Regions from separate parts of the Halomonas sp. MS1 genome, predicted to be linked through region 1. Evidence: predicted binding sites of a transcription regulator. Region 1 holds the regulator's gene; each other region holds the start of a gene.

What was found. Region 1 encodes FNR, which switches genes on or off when oxygen is low (the NO sensors DNR and NnrR bind a similar motif). Its sites were predicted from a motif close to TTGATNTANATCAA; they were not measured.
Region 2: a site for FNR is predicted at 4,395-4,408, ahead of NF683_RS20365 (YfcC family protein). Genes of this name have one in related genera too.
Region 3: a site for FNR is predicted at 2,235-2,248, ahead of NF683_RS09225 (xanthine dehydrogenase family protein molybdopterin-binding subunit). Genes of this name have one in related genera too.

The regions. Positions count from the first base shown of each region.
Region 1 is NZ_CP098926.1:551,536-558,375, forward strand. Features, by position in the region: gene NF683_RS02700 (heavy metal translocating P-type ATPase) at 1-264, shown strand, start outside; gene ccoS (cbb3-type cytochrome oxidase assembly protein CcoS) at 261-482, shown strand; gene NF683_RS02710 (sulfite exporter TauE/SafE family protein) at 479-1,174, shown strand; gene hemN (oxygen-independent coproporphyrinogen III oxidase) at 1,303-2,730, shown strand; gene fnr (fumarate/nitrate reduction transcriptional regulator Fnr) at 2,789-3,541, shown strand; gene ttcA (tRNA 2-thiocytidine(32) synthetase TtcA) at 3,528-4,493, opposite strand; gene NF683_RS02730 (3'-5' exonuclease family protein) at 4,560-5,210, opposite strand; gene NF683_RS02735 (putative nucleotidyltransferase substrate binding domain-containing protein) at 5,216-6,840, opposite strand, start outside.
Region 2 is NZ_CP098926.1:4,394,442-4,401,281, reverse strand. Features, by position in the region: gene NF683_RS20390 (sensor histidine kinase) at 1-327, opposite strand, end outside; gene NF683_RS20385 (response regulator) at 317-982, opposite strand; gene NF683_RS20380 (PepSY domain-containing protein) at 1,195-1,593, shown strand; gene NF683_RS20375 (DUF2271 domain-containing protein) at 1,638-2,120, shown strand; gene NF683_RS20370 (PepSY domain-containing protein) at 2,145-4,367, shown strand; gene NF683_RS20365 (YfcC family protein) at 4,563-6,011, shown strand; gene NF683_RS20360 (arginine deiminase) at 6,060-6,840, shown strand, end outside.
Region 3 is NZ_CP098926.1:2,030,931-2,037,770, reverse strand. Features, by position in the region: gene NF683_RS09245 (alpha/beta fold hydrolase) at 1-154, shown strand, start outside; gene NF683_RS09240 (maleate cis-trans isomerase family protein) at 170-931, shown strand; gene NF683_RS09235 (N-carbamoylsarcosine amidohydrolase) at 982-1,626, shown strand; gene NF683_RS09230 (MarR family winged helix-turn-helix transcriptional regulator) at 1,668-2,150, opposite strand; gene NF683_RS09225 (xanthine dehydrogenase family protein molybdopterin-binding subunit) at 2,360-4,630, shown strand; gene NF683_RS09220 (XdhC family protein) at 4,630-5,598, shown strand; gene NF683_RS09215 (nucleotidyltransferase family protein) at 5,588-6,181, shown strand; gene fdhF (formate dehydrogenase subunit alpha) at 6,438-6,840, opposite strand, start outside.

The DNA.
Region 1 (6,840 bases):
CTCAGTCCACGCCTAATGCGTATTTTTGAGGCGATTGATATTTCCTGCGCCACACGCCGCATTATGCGCCAAAATATGATGTGGTCAGTTTGCTACAATTTTTCAGCACTGCCTTTAGCAGCAATGGGGTTAATTCCCCCCTGGCTCGCTGCGATTGGCATGTCGCTAAGCTCCCTGATTGTGGTAGGTAACGCGCTACGTCTCACTCGCTGGCGTACCCCGCCCGCCCCTCAGATTGCCCTATCAACACCGGTGACGGCATGACGATTTTATACTTACTGATACCCCTTTCACTCACTCTTCTGGGCCTCGCGGTGTGGGCGTTTTTCTGGGCCGTGAAACACGACCAGTTTGACGATTTGGAAGGCCCAGCCCACCGCATTCTATTCGATGATGATGAGAATGACCTGACTCCCGAGCAGCGTGCAGCGCGTAAAAAAAGCGGCTCTTCTTCTCAAGATAACCAAGAGCCACCTGCATGAATCCGACGGGACTTGATTTACCACCCCTGCTAGCCGCGTTTGTATTTGGCTTAATGGGCGGCGCCCACTGTATCGGCATGTGTGGCGGCATTATGAGCGCGCTGACCTTTGCCGTACCGCCTAGCATGCGACACCCTGCCCGCATGGGTGGGCTGCTGATTAGCTATAACGCCGGACGCATTCTCAGCTATATGGTGGCGGGTGCCATTGTTGCTGCACTTGGCACACTTATCTCACTTTCTCCGTCTGCACGTGTTGCACTGCAGGCTTTCGCCGCATTGATGCTCATCTTAATGGCGCTCTATATCGCCAACTGGTGGAAAGGACTGCTGAAAGTAGAAGCGGTGGGAAGGCACCTTTGGCGTTATATAGAGCCAGTGGGAAGACGCCTGATGCCTGTCGTGCATCTTCCTCAAGCCTTCGCCCTAGGGACACTGTGGGGCTGGCTGCCCTGTGGTCTGGTTTACTCCATGCTAGCCTGGAGCTTAGCGATTGCAGACCCACTCGATGGCGCGCTTCTAATGGGTGCTTTTGGCCTGGGTACACTCCCTGCCCTGCTGGCAACAGGACTTGCAGCACAGCAGTTAAGCCATTTAATTCGCCACCCTGCCACTCGCAGCGTCGCCGCACTGTCGATTATCAGTTTCGCCCTTTGGCAACTATGGACGCTTATCTCCCTAACAGCGCATTAGCCAGACCCTCCGATAGCTTGATATAGCTCAACGCATTCCAAGTGACACCGACGTAGCATGCCGAGAGAACACTGAGCGACGGCGCTCAGTCACTCCTTTTGTTTACTTCTCACTTCGGAGCGCTCGCCATGCCTGTTCATGCCACTGCTGCCTTCTCACCTACCAACAAGGAAATGTCTGGGGCTAATGCCTGGGATGAAGCGCTACTGCGTCGCTATGACAAAAGTGGCCCACGTTACACATCCTACCCAACAGCTCTCGCGTTTCATGATCAGTTCAGCGCCGATGACTTTACTCAGGCGCTAGCGCGCAGTAACGAGAGCCACCGTCCGCTATCACTGTATGTGCATGTGCCCTTTTGTCGAAAAATTTGCTTCTACTGTGCTTGCAATAAAATCGCAACGAAGAATACCGCCCTTGCAGAACCTTACCTTTCTCGGCTAGATCGGGAAATGGTGCTCACTGCCCGCCATTTAGACACTTCACGCCCGGTGCAACAGTTACACTGGGGCGGTGGTACGCCCACATTTCTAACCTTGGCACAGATGGGGGACCTGATTGACCGCCTAGATGCCCGTTTTGGTTTATCTAGCTCAGCCGATCGCGATTACGCTATTGAAATAGATCCTCGTGAAGCAGACGTATTTACGTTACGCCATCTACAGTCGCTCGGCTTTAATCGGCTAAGCCTTGGCGTACAGGATTTAAACCTGCAGGTACAAAAAGCTATCAACCGCGTACAACCCCGGGTGCTCACCGAAACGTTGATGGAAGAAGCACACCGTCTTGGTTTTCGCTCACTCAATCTTGATTTGATTTATGGGCTGCCATTTCAAACCGAAAAAAGCTTTGCCGAGACGCTAAGCCAAGTCATCGAGCTCAACCCGGCACGGCTGTCCGTCTTTAATTATGCGCACATGCCCACCCGCTTTGCGCCACAGCGACGCATTAACGAAACGGATCTTCCCAGCGCCGATGAAAAGCTGGCTATTTTGCACACCACCATAGAAATGCTGACTAACGCAGGCTATGTGCATATTGGCATGGATCACTTTGCACGACCTGACGATAGCCTAGCGATTGCACAGCGCAACGGTACCTTACAACGCAATTTTCAGGGCTACTCTAGCCATGCACAGTGCGATTTAGTTGGCTTAGGCGTATCCGCTATATCACGGGTTGACGACGTTTACGCACAAAACCCGACCCAGCTTGGCCAATATGAAGCAGCCTTAGATCAAGGTAAGCTGGCAACCGTCAAAGGATTAAGGTTAAATAAGGACGACCTAATACGAAGAGACGTGATTGAACGGCTAATGTGCGACATGCACATTGATCTAGCGGCAGTTGGAAAGCGTTGGCACATCGATGCTAGTGATTATTTTTCCACCGCAATTGAGCAATTGAAGACAGCTGAGCAAGACGGCTTAATCACTCGCCATCAGCAAGTTATTAGCGCCACCCCCACTGGACGGCTGCTGATTCGCCATTTGGCAATGGCCTTTGATGCTCGCCTAGCTGACCAGCCTACTAAACGCTACTCTAAGATTGTATAAGCTTCTTGAGACGTCTTGCCTCTGGGCCTATGATGGCTAACGAGAAAGGGAGAATGATATGCCACAACCCGCCAGCCAACGACGCTCACTGCTGCAAGAGGCGCGCTGTCAGACCTGTAGCCTAAGCTCGCTGTGCCTGCCGCTTGCCTTAGAGCTTGAGGATATGGGCCAGTTTGATGCCATCATTCGCCGCCGCGCACCGCTCAAAAAAGGCGAGCCCCTGTTTCGCCAGGGCGATCACTTCACCAGTGTGTATGCCGTCCGCTCAGGCAGCCTGAAACAGGTGACCAGCGAAGGGAACGGCAATGATCAGCTGACAAATTTCTACCTTCCCAGCGAACTAGTGGGATTGGACGGAATTGATGAAGAGCACTACCCCGGTAGCGTCATTGCACTGGAAACCACAACGGTATGTGAAATTCCATTTGATCGCTTGGACCTGCTTTCCGAAGAACTGCCCGAACTACGTGGCCAGCTTTATCGGAGCATGAGCAAAGAATTGCGGGATGACCGGCGCATGATGCGCTTGCTATCGCGTAAGACGGCCGATCAACGACTAGCCAGCTTTTTAGTCACCCTTTCAGACCGTTTTCGTCGACGTGGATACTCGCCTTATAGCTTCAGACTCTCCATGTCCCGCGCCGACATCGGCAATTACTTAGGCTTGGCGGTAGAGACGGTCAGCCGTATTCTTAGCCGCTTTCAACAGCAAGAGGTGGTGGCTGTTTCAGGGCGCGAGGTTAATATTTTAGATATGCGGCGCCTCATCACGCTAGCTGAAGAGGAAGAACAGTCGGCTAGTCCACGCTAAGCGCCTGAATACGCCCTTCCATCAACGCCGCTTGTTTGGCTTCAAGGCCAGCAAAGTCAAATAAACCGCGGTCTGCTAGCTGGGAAGGCGCTACATTGGTCACCGCTTTAAACATGCTTTCTAGACGTCCTGGATGTTTTTTATCCCACTCAGCCAACATATCTTTGACAACTTGACGCTGGAGATTGGGCTGAGAGCCACATAAGTTGCAGGGAATAATAGGGAATTCCATTAGCCGAGAAAACTCTGCAATATCAGCCTCTTTGCAGTAGGCAAGGGGGCGAATGACAATATTCTTGCCATCGTCAGATAACAGCTTGGGAGGCATTGCTTTCAAAGTGCCACCAAAGAACATGTTAAGAAATAACGTTTCTAAAATATCTTCACGATGATGCCCTAGGGCAATCTTCGTTGCCCCAATTTCCTCGGCAAACCCATAGAGCGAGCCACGTCTTAGTCGTGAGCAGAGCGCGCAGGTCGTTTTTCCTTCTGGGGTTTTCTCTTTCACCACCGAGTAGGTGTCACGCTCTAGAATGTGGTATTCAACCCCCACTTTATCTAGGTACTGGGGCAACACATGCTCCGGAAAGCCTGGCTGTTTTTGATCCATATTGACGGCGACCAGAGAGAAGTTAACCGGCGCGTTGCGCTGCAGGTTAAGCAGTATCTCCAGCATCGTATAGCTATCTTTGCCGCCAGACAGGCACACCATCACCTTGTCACCTTCACCAATCATTTGATAATCAATGATGGCGTTGCCAACCTCTCGCCGTAAGCGCTTTTGTAGCTTATTAAATTCACGCTTTTGTTTAGCGGCGTGATGCTCGGATGGTGTCTGTGCGCTATTAACAGCAGGGCTGTTAACAGAAACAGAATCAGGCGCTGCGGGGTCAAAATAGTCAGGTTGTAGCATGGTGTAGGCACTGCCGATGGTAGAAGAAGCAGCGGGCATTCTAACAAGACTCACCACGTCCACCCAAGATAAACCCGTGGATTCATCCCATGAGGGTAGTAACGACTACCCCTGCTGGGCAATCTCGCGCTGCAAACGCAGATATAAAAGCGCGCTTGCGGTTGCATCCCCCAGCACTCCCATCCATTGAAGAGCGGGGATTTGCCAACGAGCGAGCGCTTCGGTTAGGCGGCCACTCGCCTCACACTGTGGATGTAAGCGACGCAGCTGACGATAGTGTAGCTTTCCAACGTCGACCTGGGCATTGGGCAAACCAAATCCCAACCCGGCTTTAAACAAAAGATTTAGGTGTTCCACCGAGCGCCCTAACTGCCAACCAATTAGCGGCCGATTACCAATGAATTCAGCTAGCGCCCCAAGATGCTCAGCGTTAGGCGCCAGCACCATGTCCGTCGCATACAGCTGATGATGTCGCCGCAGCGCGGGGGCGTTGCTGTTCTGCTCTTCTGCCAGGGTAGCCACCCAGGCTCGGCTGGTCTGCACTCTCCCTGGGCTTAAGACAACAGCAGCGACGCTGACCACCGGCGCTTGGCCAGGGCTAGCCTGGCAGGCAAGCGCCACCATTTCTTCCCCCATGTAGGGCTGAAACAGCCATGCGTAGGGAGAGTCTGCCCAGCGTCGGCGGTCGCTTTCGCGCTGCATTAATGTACGCAGCGAGCCACTGAGTAGTGACATATGCCGGTCTAACAAGCGCATTCCGCTCACGAATACTCCAAATGATAACGATGGGAGAGCCGCTGTTTAAAATCTTTTACGATATGCAGCGCCTCACGCAACAGATCACGCTCAAGGGACGAGAGCTCTTGCACCACCACACGGTTGCTACGCTGCTGAGTCGACGCTTCCGCTGTCTGTAGCTGCTGTTTTAAACGTAGTTCGGTAAACAGTGCCAGCGCCTCGCCCAGGTCATCCGCAAAACGGCGATCAAGACGACCATCTTCTGCTAAAGCGTCCAGGCGATCTAAGGTGGAAGTAGCATTAATGCGTCGCTCGAGGGCCATTGTGCGCACCCCATGAACAATGGGGAAAATACCGCCTTTTTTAATATCGATCCCATGCTGGGGCTTTTTTAAGGAGCCAAATAGCGTTAGCGGTGTTGAGAAACGCAGTGCAGCGCGAGCAAAGTAGGACAGCAATAGCTCATCCCGTGAGCAGCGTTCAAACAGCTCTGCTCGCACGCTGTCTAGCAATTGCGGATTACCAGCCACACCATGGGCATCCAGCAAAATCGCCAGCTTCATTAGGCTATCGCCATCTCTTGCACTCACCCACTTAGCAATGTTGTTTTTCCATTGCGACACAGTGCCAACCCATTCAGGATTAGACACCATGATATTACCTGGGCAGGGTGGGTAGCCGAGCTGAATCAGCGTTTGGGTAAGCGCATTCATGTCTTCGGCAAGCGAAGGCCATTGGCTGTCATCGGCTAAAATCAAACCATTATCTTGATCTGTTTTAAGAATTTGTTCGCCGCGCCCTTCGCTACCCATCACCATTAGGCAACTTTGGGAGTGATACTGCTCAGGAATAACAAATGACCACGCTTTATTGATAATTCGGCCATTCAACGCGGCCAGTAGGTCCATGGCAAAACGTAGTTTGACCCCTTGCGCCATAAGCGCATTCACCAATTCTGGCGTGCGTTGGCTGGCAGCCGCCAATGCTTCTAAGCTATTTGCCTGCTCCACCTGCAGACTAACGACATAGCTACGGCTCGAAAAATAGCTAAGGACATCCGTTAGTTCTACCACCCCTTTCAGGGTGCCCTGCTCCATCACCACCACCCGCGTTACTTTATGCCGCGTCATCAGCACGAGCGCTTCAAATAAGTACTGATGGGGGGTAACGGTCACCAACGAGAAATGGGCCACATCCTCAACGGGCGCTGTATGTTCATAGTTATTCAGCACGACACCATTGAGCAAATCGGTTTTAGTGACAATGCCAAACTCGCCCTGGGTTTTGACTAGCAAGCTATCTGCATGACTATCGTTGAGCTGACGCACCGCGCTGGCAATATCTGTCGATGCATCCATGATAAGAGGTTCACGCATACATTCGCTGACTTTAGCCAACATAAAGCCGGCCATGGTCACGCCGCCTTCGGCACGCTTTTCAGTCATTAACCGCGCTTTGTGAGATAGCGACTGTTTGAAGAAATTTTCGAAGTCAGGATGATGACGGCATAGTTTTATAAATAGCGCCTTCGGCATCACATAGCACAAGCATTCTTGCTCAGCCTGGAAGCGATAACGGCTTTTACCGTTCAGAATACTAATGGCACCAAACAGATCACCAGCCGTGTAGTGCCCAATCCGTGCACTGG
Region 2 (6,840 bases), 790 kb from region 1:
AAATGCGTTAAAAGCGCTGAGGTCGGCATCGTGAGATTGTAATAATAGGTTGCCTTGACTATCTCTCACCAAATAAGTGAGGTATTCGTCGTGCTTTTTTAGGGTGGGCGCTATTCGATTTCTCGAATTGTTTTCTCGGTTCAGAATGTCAGTAACGGCCAATGGCAGAATACGTTGGGCGGTTTCTTCAAGGGCGCTGTCGAAAACTTCATTCATTTCGTGTTGTGCGATAAGTCCAGAGGCCGTCACACCGCACAACCAGAGTAAAGTGACACCCAGGGTGAGGCCAACGCCGAGGCGTTTTTGTAAACTATTTTTATTGGCCATGTATTTCCAGTCGGTAGCCCATACCTCTCACCGTGACAATAGCATCGTGCCCCAGCTTTTTACGCAAACGGCTGACATAAACTTCGATGGTATTACTTTCTATTTCTGCCCCGAATGCGTAGAGGCGATCCTCAAGCTGTGAGCGTGACAATAAAATGCCGGGTCGCTGGATGAAACCTTCGAAAATCGCCCACTCTCTGGCTGTAAGCTCGACAGGCTGACCGTTGCGATGAATGCGGTGATCGTTCAGATCCACCACCAGGTTCCCAACATGGATGATTGGATTGGGATTGCCCCGGTAACGACGAGCTACCGCTGATACCCGAGCAGAAAGTTCAGAAAGATCAAAGGGCTTTATCAAATAGTCGTCGGCACCGGCGTTAAGTCCTTCTACTCGGTCAGAGACTTGGTCTCTGGCCGTTAGAATAATGACAGGTGCTGAATTTCCAGCGGTCCTGAGCTTGCGTAAAAAAGTCAGGCCATGGCCGTCCGGCAGCATAAGGTCGAGCAGGATAAGGTCGTAGGCAGTGGCCTTAACGCTGGCATCGGCAAAGCCCAGGGTTTGTACCCAGTCTACTGCGTGACCGTCATCGGCGATCTGATCGCGAACCGCTTCGCCAAGGCCGACCGTGTCCTCAACCAGTAGTACCCGCATTATTCACCTCTTATCTCACTTTCATATCTTCTTGTGGAAAAGATATTACCGCAAGTACCTGACATTGGCCTGAACAACACGGCTATGTCTGTTCTTTTGTCTGTCTTGCTTACAACCTGAATTTCAGCTTTCTGCGGATTTTTAGCCGCGTTCAGGTCAGTGTCAGGTAAAGCTCATAACGTATGCGTTGTGACCTATCGAGGAGATATCAAATGAAGACGAAAACAGTGGTTTTAAGCCTTGCCTTAGCCTTCATGAGCGCATCGCTGCTGGCAGATGATGACTGTAATGATCCGATGACCAACTGGCAGCCCCAGGAAAATTTACGCCAAAAACTGGAAGCTGAAGGCTGGACGGTATACCGCATCAAGGTGGACGACGGGTGTTATGAAGTGAAGGGGGAAGCACCTGGGGGCTTTCGTGCAGAAGCATCGTTTTCTCCCGCATCACTGATGTTGATGGAATTGGAACGAGAGGATGACGACGAAGATAACGATGATGATCGTTACCGCAATAACAGCGAAAAACGTGAAGGTACGCCGGGCAGTAACCCTTCGGCAGTACCTCGTAATGGCATTGTCAGTGGGCGCCCCAGCGTAACGGTTGAATGACTGGAAAGATTTTTGCTGACCACCCTTTTATCAGGAGAGCGAAGATGAAACAGATTTTATCAGCCGTTGGCTTGGTCATCGCACTCGCCACCGCTTTAGCCATGCCTGCTTTTGCTCAGGCGCGTGAAGTAACTTTTACGATTGAGATGAAGAACTACGGTGGCGATGGTGCGTATCTGGCACTGTACCTTGCTGATGGGGAGGGACAGTATCAAGGGACTCTCTGGGTAGCTGGGGAAAAATCCAAATACTACAGTCACTTGAGTGGCTGGGCGCGTGGGAGTGGGTTGAATGCGGCCGAATATGATGGTCTAACCGGTGCGAGTTTAGCCAGTGGGCGCACTCTGAAAATCAACCTAGATCTAGATGATGCATTGATCGACAGTGGCTACGAGATACGGATTGATACTGCCGTTGAAGATATGCGCGATCATCGTGACGACATCGCCGTGCCGCTAACCAGCGAAAGCGCCGGACAACCGCAGGCAGGGCGTGGTTATATTCAATCGTTTCAATATGACCTTTGACAGGTGTGAGCAGGAGATAGCGCTATGTTACGACGGCTGCATGGACTCCCTGGTCTGCTTGTCGCATTGATTCTTACGGTGCTGACCATTTCGGGAGCAATTCTGGCACTAGCACCTGCGATGGATCGCGCTGCAGTAATGATTCCTGCTGCTGGTGAAGTGAGCGTGGCTGAACTGGCAGGGCGGGTGGTGACCCATTACCCGGGAACCGAGCAGATCGTGCGCGGCGCATCTGGTGAGGTGATCGTCTATTACTACCGCGATGGCCAGCCTGGAGCAGACCTAGTTAGCCCGTTGACCGGAGAGGGCATTGCGCCCTTTGAACCTTCGGTGTTTTTTATCTGGATGAAGGATCTGCATCGTTCGCTTCTGCTTGATAACGCCGGGCGAATGCTGGCTGGAATCATGGCCGCGGTGATGGTACTGCTGTGTATATCGGGAGTTTTGCTACTGGTTCGGCGTAGCGGTGGCTGGAAGGGACTGTTAAAGCCATTAACCGGTTCCGGTGGCACACGTATTCACACTGAACTGGCGCGATTTGTCGTTCTTGGGTTGCTGTTGTCGGCATTGACTGGCAGCTATATGTCAGCACAGCGTTTTGGTCTATTGCCCGAACCTATTGAGGCCGAGCCCATCTTTCCGGCTGAGGTCTCGGGCGGGCAGCCAGCACCGGTGGCAAGCCTGAATGCCCTCAAGAATGTTGATCTCAGTGATCTGCGCGAATTGGTGTTTCCTTATCAGGGTGACATCCAGGATGTCTATTCCCTAACGACCCGAGAGGGAGCTGGGTTTGTCGATCAGGCGAGTGGCGAGCTGCTGAAGTATCAGCCGCGCTCTAAGGGTAGCGTGTTCCAACAATGGATGGTCAGTCTGCATACCGGTGAGGGGCTGTGGTGGTTGGGCCTAATACTGGGTGCGTCGGCGCTTACCGTACCGGTGCTTTCATTGACTGGGGTGAGCATCTGGTGGCAACGGCGGCGGTCATCAGGGCTGATGCCGGATAACGCCGATGTCGCTCAGGCGGATATCATTATTCTCGTTGGCTCTGAAGGTAACACCACCTGGGGCTTTGCCCGTGAGCTTCAGGCGAGCCTGAAAAAAGCAGGTTTTCAGGTGTATTGCAGCGAGATGAACGCATTGGCTGATCACTATCCACAGGCATCCATGCTGTTTGTGCTGACGTCGACCTATGGTGACGGCGATGCACCTGGGACAGCACAGCGGTTTATGACCAAGCTTAATGATTTCGAGGATAAGAAAGCGCTGAAATACGCAGTGTTGGGTTTTGGCGACCGCCAGTTCCCGAAATTTTGTCAGTTTGCTGTGGATGTGGATGTCGCGCTGGATAAAAAAGGGCTGGCACGCTTATATTCCCTCGAACGGATTGATCGATGCAATGCTGCGCAATTCAGTGAATGGGGCGACAGAATCAGTGAGCAGATGGGCGTTCCATTTACGCTTACCTATGAGCCATTGCCACCAGCGACGGTAACGCTGGAATTGCTAGAGCGCGCGGATTATGGGCTGGCTGTTCAGGCGCCGACCAGTATCATGCGTTTCAAAGCGACAGGCGCGAAGCAGGGCCGATGGTCGACGTTTCTCTCGCGAAAAAGCTCGCTACCGCTATTTGAAGCTGGCGATCTGCTGGGCGTTATACCTCCTAATGGGCAGACAGCTCGGTTCTATTCTCTGGCATCTTCTGATTCAGACGGGCTACTGGAGATATGTGTCCGCAAACAGCCCGGCGGCTTGTGTTCTGGTTATCTTCATGGGCTTAAACCGGGGGACTCTATCAATGGCTTTATTCGTCATAATCCCGAATTTCGGCCAGCGATGGGGAGTCATGCGACTATCTTGATTGGGGCGGGGGCTGGGATTGGCCCGCTGGCGGGGTTTATTCGCCGTAATACCGCCCGCAACCCGATGTATCTATATTGGGGTGGGCGCAATGCAGAATCGGATTTTCTCTATCAACCCGAACTGGGTAATTATCTCAACGACCGCCGTTTGACCGGGCTCAGTACGGCATTCTCTCAGTCTGATCAGCGAGTTTACGTTCAGGATAAGCTTAGGCAGGATCAGATAGCGGTGCGTCGCATGGTCGATGCTGGCGCTCAGATTCTGGTTTGTGGTGGCAGAGGGATGGCTGCTGGGGTTAAGCAGGCTCTGGAAGATATTCTCAGGCCGTTAGCTATTGACGTTGCAACGCTAAAGTCCCAAGGACGATACCTTGAAGACGTTTATTGAAATGATGGGGCAACTGATACGCCGATATTGATCTCGATCAACTAACGGTGCTGCGCTGCTTGAAACTCCTCGTACAAGTGCGGTCGGTGAACTATCTTGTCCAAGCAGGTTTGAGCTGGGCAATGCCGCTGACTGCCGAGTTGTTTAGAAGCTCAGAAAGGCTTTGGGTGTGAAGTTGACGACAGGAGACGCACTATGGCTAAGGATGATAAGTCAACGCCTGTATCGGAAAGTGATCTCGCCTCGCGGTTCCCGACCGCCTATACCATCCTTTTCGGCCTGATCATTGTCGTCGCTGCTTTGACCTGGATTATTCCGGCCGGACAATATGATCGTGTCATGAATGAGGAGGTCGGGCGCGAAGTGGCCGTGCCCGGCACTTATCAAACCGTTGACCCCAACCCCCAGGGCGCGGTCGAGGTTATGCTGGCCCCGACCGCCGGGTTCTACGATCCGGACAGTTACGTGGCCAATGCCATTGATGTGGCGCTGTTCGTTTTGTTCCTGGGGGGCTTTCTCGGGGTGATGAACGCAACCGGCGCCATCGATACCGGCATCCGCAGTGCCATGAGACATTTGCAAGGCCACGAAATCTGGGTAATCCCTATCTTGATGACCCTGTTCGCCCTGGGCGGAACGACTTATGGTATGGCGGAGGAAACACTCGCCTTCTACGCCATCCTGATACCGGTGATGCTGGTAGCTGGATACGACACTGTTACTGGTGTTGCCATTATTCTGCTCGGTGCCGGGATCGGCGTACTGGGCTCCACCATCAATCCCTTTGCCACTGTTATCGCGGCTAACGCCGCAGGCATACCGTTTACCGATGGTATCGTGCTGCGTTTTATCCTGCTGATTGGTGGCCTGCTGATCTGCATCGGTTATGTCATGCGCTATGCCCACCGTGTCAAAGCCGACTCCTCACGCTCGGTGGTGGCCAAGCAGTGGGACGCCCACCGTCAACTGTTTCTGCAAGAGCACGATGAAGAGAGTCATAGTGCAAGCCTGACCCGGACTCAGATCATTGCGCTGATTATCTTCGGACTGACTTTTGTCATCATGATTTGGGGCGTCTCCTCCCAGGGCTGGTGGATGGCGCGTATGGGAGCTCTGTTCTTTGGTGCTGCCATTGTGATTGGCCTCATTGCCCGGCTGGGCGAAAAGAAATTGACCGGTAGTTTCGTCGATGGCGCCCGGGATTTACTCGGAGTTGCACTGGTGGTGGGCCTCGCCCGTGGCATCGTGGTGATCATGGAGCAGGGTATGATTGCCGATACCATTCTGCACAGCGCAGAAACCTCGCTGGGTGGTCTGCCGGAGCTGGCGTTTATCAACCTCATGTTCTGGATTGAGGTCGGCATGAGTTTCTTCGTGCCGTCTTCCTCCGGGCTCGCCGTCCTATCCATGCCGATTCTGGCACCGCTGGCGGATTTCGCCAATGTGGGGCGCGATCTGGTAGTGACGGCTTTCCAGGCTGCCAACGGGCTGGTCAATCTGATCAACCCCACCTTTGCGGTGGTGGTTGGCGGACTTGCCATCGGGCGGGTGTCCTACGATCGCTGGCTCGCCTTTATCTGGCCTTTGCTGCTTATTCTGACCGTGTTTATCAGCGTGATTATCAGCATCGGGACACTGTTTTAAACACTATTTTAAACACTGTTTTGAACACTGGTTAAAAGGAATTTTGTCATGTCTGAACAAACTCTTGGAGTGCACTCTGAAACCGGAACTCTGCGCCAGGTGATTGTCTGTCGGCCCGGGCTGGCCCATCGGCGGCTAACGCCGTCAAACTGCGACGCCCTGCTGTTTGATGATGTGTTCTGGGTTAAGCAGGCGCAAAAAGATCACGATGTGTTTGCCAATCTGATGCGCAGCAGGGGGACTGAGGTACTGGATGTCAATGAGCTACTGGCACAAACGCTGGAGATCCCTGAAGGACGGGGCTGGATTCTGGATCATCGGATTAACTGGAATCATATCGGCGTTGGCATGGTGTCGGATCTGCGGGCCTGGATGGACGAGCTGCCCGGTGGTGAGTTGGCGAAGTTTCTGATCGGAGGTCTTGAGGTAACGGATCTGCCTTTTGATTCGGCCGGGCTGTTTGGTAACCATCTCGGACCATTCGGATTTGTATTGCCTCCGCTGCCGAATTTCCTGTTTACCCGGGATAACAGTGCCTGGGTTTATGGCGGGGTAACACTGAACCCGATGCACTGGGCTGCCCGCCAGCCAGAAACCCTGCTGATGACCGCTATTTATAAATTTCACCCGAAATTTGCCGGCAAGGTGACGGTGCATTGGGGGGATCCGTTGCAAGACCATGGCCTAGCCACCCTGGAAGGCGGGGATATCATGCCACTAGGTAATCGCACGGTGCTGGTGGGCATGGGTGAGCGATCTTCGCCCCAGGCCATTGGTCAGCTGTCAAAGGCTCTGTTCGATGGCGGCATGGTCGATCGGGTGATTGCCT
Region 3 (6,840 bases), 1.5 Mb from region 1:
CGGGGTTATCCAGGATGAAGACCGCACCGAAATACGCGCCCTGCTACCGACGATTCGCGTTTCTACCGCGCAACAAGCGGGTCACATGATTCCCTGGGATGACTTCGACGGTTTTTTTGCCGCCTTTGAAGACTTCCTGGGCACACAACTCTAACCAAGGCCAATAATCATGACTCAGAGCACCAAGACCTACCGTATCGGCCAGATCGTCCCCAGCTCCAATATCACCATGGAGACGGAGATACCTGCCATGCTCGCTGCACGCCAGTTGATTCGTCCAGAACGCTTCACTTTTCACTCCAGCCGCATGCGCATGAAAACCGTTAGTAAGGACGAGCTGGCCGCGATGGATGCGGAGTCTGACCGCTGTGCCTTGGAACTCTCCGATGCAGCAGTGGATGTGATGGGGTATGCCTGCCTGGTTGCCATTATGGCGATGGGGCCCGGCTACCACCGAGCGTCGCAAAAGCGTTTGCGCAGCCGCACCGAAGAGAATGGCTGCGACACGCCGGTGGTCACCAGCGCCGGTGCGCTGGTTGATGCCCTGGGTGTGATGAAAGCCAAACGTGTGGTGGTAGTGGCGCCTTACATGAAGCCGCTGACCGAAATGGTGGTCGACTACATCCGTCAGGAAGGCATTGAGGTGCTCGACTACCGGGCGCTTGAGATCCCCAATAACCTGGATGTCGCTCGCCACGATCCCGCCAATCTCCCCGAAATCGTCGCCAGCCTCGATTTAAGTAACGTGGATGCGATCGTCTTGTCGGCCTGTGTACAAATGCCATCGCTACCGGCCGTTGCCAAGGTTGAAGCCCTGACCGGTAAGCCGGTGGTGACCGCAGCTATCGCGACTACCTACGCCATGCTCAAGGCGCTTGACCTGGAGCCCATCGTACCGGGCGCGGGTGCTCTCTTGTCGGGGGCTTACTAACGAGATCAGGTGCTGATTAACGATTTAGAGTGCTGGTTAAGGAGACAACCATGTCGCAGCACAATACTGATAATACGGCCTCGGACAACTACAAGGGCGTGTGGGATGGACGCATTGGCTTTGGTAAAAGGCCCGCGCTACTGGTGGTTGATTTTATGCAAGGTTACACCACCCCTGGCTCGCCGCTATTTGCCCAGGGCGTGGTGGATGCGGTGGCTAATATGCCACCGCTGCTCAATACCGCGCGGCGTACGGGCACCCCCGTTATCCACACCAACATCCTTTATCACGCCCCGGATCAAATCGATGGCGGCATTTGGGTCAAGAAGGCGCCGGTAATGCGAGCGATGGTGGCAGGTAATCCCTACGCTGACTTCTGCCCCGAGGTGACGCCTAACGACGATGAACTGGTAATGACCAAGCAGTATGCCAGCGCGTTCTTTGGTACTTCGCTTGCTTCCACGCTGGTCGCCATGGGCGTCGATACGCTGATCATTACCGGCTGTTCCACCAGCGGCTGCATTCGCGCCACCGCCGTTGACGGCGTACAGCACGGCTTTCGGGTGATGGTGGTACGTGATTGCGTGGGCGATCGCCACCCCGCGCCCCATGAAGCCAACCTGTTTGATATCGATAGCAAATATGGGGATGTAATTAGACTGGATGAAACACTGGGTTACTTAATGAAGCGTTAGGAGTGCCCGAAAACGCAAGTGAAGCGGGCACCTCTGTTGTGTCATCCGTCTGCGTTCATTTTTTCCAGTAGGTGCATTAAAGCAACCCGCTCTGCCGGGTTGAGATTTTTCATGGTCTGATCGCTGATCTGCTTGGCACTGGGCACCATGCCCTCGACTAATGTCTCCCCAGGCTCGGTGATCACTACCATGACTTTGCGTTGATCATTGGGGTCGGTGGTGAGCGAGATCCACTCACGTGCTTTAAGGCGTTTAATGACGCCACGGATGGTGGCTGGATCAATCGCCGTGGCGTTAACGATGTCGGTTAACGAGCTGGGGCCTCGCTCCATCACCGTACACAGCGTGACAAACTGAATGGCCGTAAGCTGTTTATCACTGCTGTAGCGCTGAAAAATAGCCGTATGCCGCTGGTAGGCTTTACGCAGTAGATGGCCTACTTGCTCAGAAAAATCATACCCCTGCTCTGAAGGCGTGGGGTGCTCGCCGGAAGACGAGTGTTTGAGCGCACTATCCGTTGTCATTCCATCTCCTTAATCTATTAGCGACGACGTGTATCGAGTATGGCACTGGTTAACAAAATGATGCATCAACGTATTAAATACGGCTTGCGTTGGATCAATTCACCATGCTTTTATGGCGTACACGCTACAATTTTACCTTAGTTATTGCTCGTTGATCACCTCAAATTCATCTGCACTGATTACTTAAAACGCTAGCGTGGGAGGCAAGCATGGCCGATAAATCAGACTATACAAGAGAGTCACTGCTGTATGGATCTGATGTTCTGGTGATCTATCGCGACCCGGTTACACCCCCTAAGCCCGCGCCCGGACAGCCAGGTACACACTCAAACTTCACTCCCCATGAGCCTGAGATATTTATTGCCGTGCTGAGCGATAGCCACATCGTGGCTTTCAACGGCCACGTAGACTTGGGCACCGGTATACGCACGGCGCTCGCTCAAATTGTTGCGGAAGAGCTTAGCGTCGCGTTCGACAGCGTTACCGTGGTGCTGGGCAACTCTGTTGAAGCCCCCAACCAAGGCCCCACCATTGCTAGTGCGTCGATTCAAATCACTGCCGAACCTCTACGCCGCGCGGCGGCTCAAGCGCGGGAGTACCTATTGACACTGGCAGCAAAGCACTTTGACACTGAGCGCTCACTACTTAGCTGCCAAAACGGCGCTATTATGCCCAGTGATGATAACCACTCATCCGTGAGCTTTGGAGAGTTGCTGCGGGGGACCCGTCATGCATTAAAGCTTGCCGATGAGGTGCCGCTTAAGCCGGTCAGCCACTATACCCTGGTCGGCCAATCGACCTCCCGCGTGGATATACCCGCCAAGGCCACCGGGCAATTGACCTTTATCCACGACCTGCGCCTGCCCGATATGCTGCATGGGCGAGTGATTCGCCCGCCTTATGTAGGCCATGATAACGGCGACTTTATTGGCAACAGTTTAATCGCGGTTGATGAAAGCTCTGTGGCACATTTGCCAGGCGTGGTAAGCGTCGTGGTGGTCGGTGACTTTGTTGGTGTGGTGGCCGAACGTGAAGAACAGGCTGCTGCCGCAGCCAAACAGCTAAAGATCCAGTGGCGACCCACCGAAGGCTTGCCTCAGTTGGACAACATAGAGCAAGCACTGCTCGACTTACCCAGCAAGCAGCGCATACTCCTCGATGAGGGTGATCTCGACAACGCGCTGGCCTCCGCACAGCATTCGCTCAATCGTCACTATGTGTGGCCTTTCCAGCTGCACGGCTCCATTGGCCCTTCGTGCTCCGTCGCCGATGCCAATGAAGATGGCCTGCACGTATGGTCGGGCACCCAAAATCCACACAGCCTGCGCGCCGATCTCGCCCGCCTTACCGGTTTAGACGAAGGCGTTATCACCATTACCCGCATGGAAACCTCGGGCTGCTATGGCCGCAATTGCGCCGACGATGTTGGCGCGGATGCTGTACTACTCTCTCAGGCGGTTGGCCGCCCCGTCCGTGTGCAACTCACCCGTGAGCAGGAGCACACCTGGGAGCCTAAAGGAGCTGCTCAGTATATGGCGATCCAGGGCGGTTTAAATGCAGATGGCAGCCCGGCAGGCTATCGCTTTAATACGCGCTACCCCTCTAACAGTGCGCCCACCCTGGCACTACTGCTAACCGGTGCTGCCTCGCCTATTGATATCCCCTTTGAGATGGGAGATAGAACGTCGGTGCCACCCTACCGCTACCCTCATCGCCAAATAGTCTGCGACGACGTCCCGACTCTGGTGCGCGCCTCCTGGCTACGTGGCGTCTCAGCATTGCCCAGCACCTTCGCCCACGAAAGCTATATTGATGAGCTTGCCTATTTAGCAAATGAAGATCCAGTCACCTACCGGTTGCGCTATTTAGCCGATAATCGCGCTTGCGAACTTGTCGAAGCGTTAGCCGAACGTGCGAACTGGAAGCCCTGCGTCGCTAACATCAACCCAAGAAGCGAGGGTGAGTGGCGCTACGGCCGAGGCTTCGCTTACGCCCAGTACGTGCATAGCAAATTCCCCGGCTTTGGCGCCGCGCTCGCCGCCTGGGTAATTGAGCTTAAAGTCAATGTGAAGAGTGGACGGATTGTCGTCGAGAATTTATATGTAGGTCAGGATGCGGGCTTAATGGTGAACCCCGCAGGCGTTCGCCATCAGGTGCATGGCAATGTGATCCAAATGCTCAGCCGCACGTTAAAGGAGCGGGTGACCTTTGAGGATGGTTTACCGACCAGCAAAGAGTGGGGCGGCTACCCTATTCTGCGTTTCTCGGAGCTCCCCCCCATCAACGTCATGCTGCTTGATCGTCCAGAACTGCCGCCACTCGGCGTAGGCGAGTCCGCCTCACTGCCCGGCGCTCCTGCGATTGCCAACGCGCTTTTTGATGCCACGGGGGTGCGCTTTACCCATCCTCCTTTTACCCCTGACACCATTCGCGACTCACTGAAGGCCTCTCTTCAACTCCCCATGGAGGCGGCTAGTTAATGCAACACCTTGATCTACAGGTTATCGAACGCGCATTGAAATGGGCCAACCAGGGGCTGACTATTTGGTTGTGTACGGTGCTAAAAACCTTTGGCTCGGCACCCCGGGAGCCGGGTGCCATGCTAGTAGCATGTTCGACAGGCGACTATCTGGGGTCACTGTCGGGCGGCTGTGTCGAAGAGGACTTTATCACCAGGCTTCAAACGGGAGAGTTCAACGAACCGGTTCAGTCGGTGCGCTATGGCGGTGACGCTGGTTCAGCGAATATTCGTTTACCCTGCGGTGGTAGCCTTGAAGTGCTGGTTGAACGGCTAGCCCCCAACACCGAAAACCTCACTCACCTAGAAGTGGTGCATGCCACGCTACTGGGTCGCCAACCGCTAACCCGCTGTATCAAATTGGATGGCAGCGGCAAGCGCTTTAACCCCTCGAAGAACACCGAGCCCACCGTTATTTTTGATACCGCTAGCGTCAATATTCGCATAGGCCCTGCGCTACGGCTGATTATCGCGGGGATCTCCTCCGTCTCTGCGCCCTGTGCGCTGTTTGCCCAAACGCTTGGTTTTGAAGTGATTGTCTGTGAACCCAGGGACGAAGTCCGAAAAAATTTCGATGTACCCGGCATAGAAGTGCAGGCCGTTCTACCTTCGGTGTTTATTTCATCAGGTGGCTGCCATGCCAATACCGCCATTGTTGCCTTGACCCATGACCCGCGTATTGATGATTTAGCCATGATCGAAGCCGTCCGTACGAATGCATTTTACATTGGGGTCATGGGTTCTCATCAGACCTCACAACAACGTGCAGAGCGGCTGCTGCGCTCTGGCGGCCTAACAAGTGCCCAAGTAGCACGAATTAACATGCCCATTGGGCTTAATCTAGGCAGCAAAACACCGGCTGAAATTGCGTTAGCCGTCATGGCCGATATTCACCGTATTTATCGTGGAAAAACACGTCATGAGTTGTAGTGATATCATCGTGATTGTCATGGCGGCTGGCCAGTCTCGTCGCTTTGGTAGCGATAAAAGAATTGCTAAATTAAGCAATGGAGAGACACTACTGACCTCCACGTTGTTAACTATTCAGAAGCACTTTCCAAACATTATCGTTGTGCTTAAAGAAGATGATAAGGCTCAATCACTCGGCCTTTCTCCAATCACCCCAACGCTGGTTAGCCCGCGCAGTCATTTAGGACTCGGATACAGCATTAGCGATGCTTTCAAATATCTATGTTCAGACGAAAAATTTAATAATTACCGATCCGCGGCGATTTGGCTTGCCGATCTCCCTTGGGTGACTCAAAAAACGTGTAAGTTATTAGCAGACATGTCTAGCGCAGAAAATATCGTTCAACCAACACACCTACAGATCCCAGGCCACCCGGTTATTTTTGGTAGAAAATTTTGGAAACATATCGCTGATTTAAGCAATCCCAGCGGCGCTTCCGCTATTCTCCAGCGGTATAGTGATCATATTGTAAAAATCTCACTCAATGATCCTGGCGTATGCTATGACATTGATACTCCAGACAATTTATTTCCACCCTTCTGACATGCTAACTATGACGATATTATAAAAAGAGACCGTCAACTAAGATTGCCTCCCTTTCCACCATTGAAGCCGATCTAGCCGTCATATCAATGGGTTTTCACACACCATATTTAAGCTCCCGTAGGCCTTTACTGGCTCTACAATTTCGAGGCAGACAACGCTACAACCTGACCCAACCGATCATTCCGAGTGGCTGGTTGATAGGCGCCCTTTATTAAGCGCCTGATCAACTACTACTGTCTTCAGTAAATGCTGACTAACTAACTCGCTTTATATGGGTTTCCGGGCGGCTCAACCGGCAAGCGGCGTACTTGAACTCTGGAATCTTTCCATACGGATCCAGCGCCGGGTTAGTGAGTAGATTCGCCGCCGCCTCCTCGTAGCAGAAAGGCACGAAAACCATCCCCTCAGGCATGCCCGGATCCGTCCTGACCTTGAGGGTGATGGCCCCTCGCCGGGTGGTGATCGTTAGGTCATCGCCAGGTGCCAACCCCAGCCGGATAAGCTCAGCGGGCGCCAAGCTCGCCACGGCTTCCGGCTCCAGGTCATCGAGCACTTTGGCGCGGCGGGTCATGGATCCGGTATGCCAGTGTTCTAACTGACGGCCAGTGGTCAGCACCGTCGGATAGTCGTTATCTACCGGCTCATCCGGTGGCAGC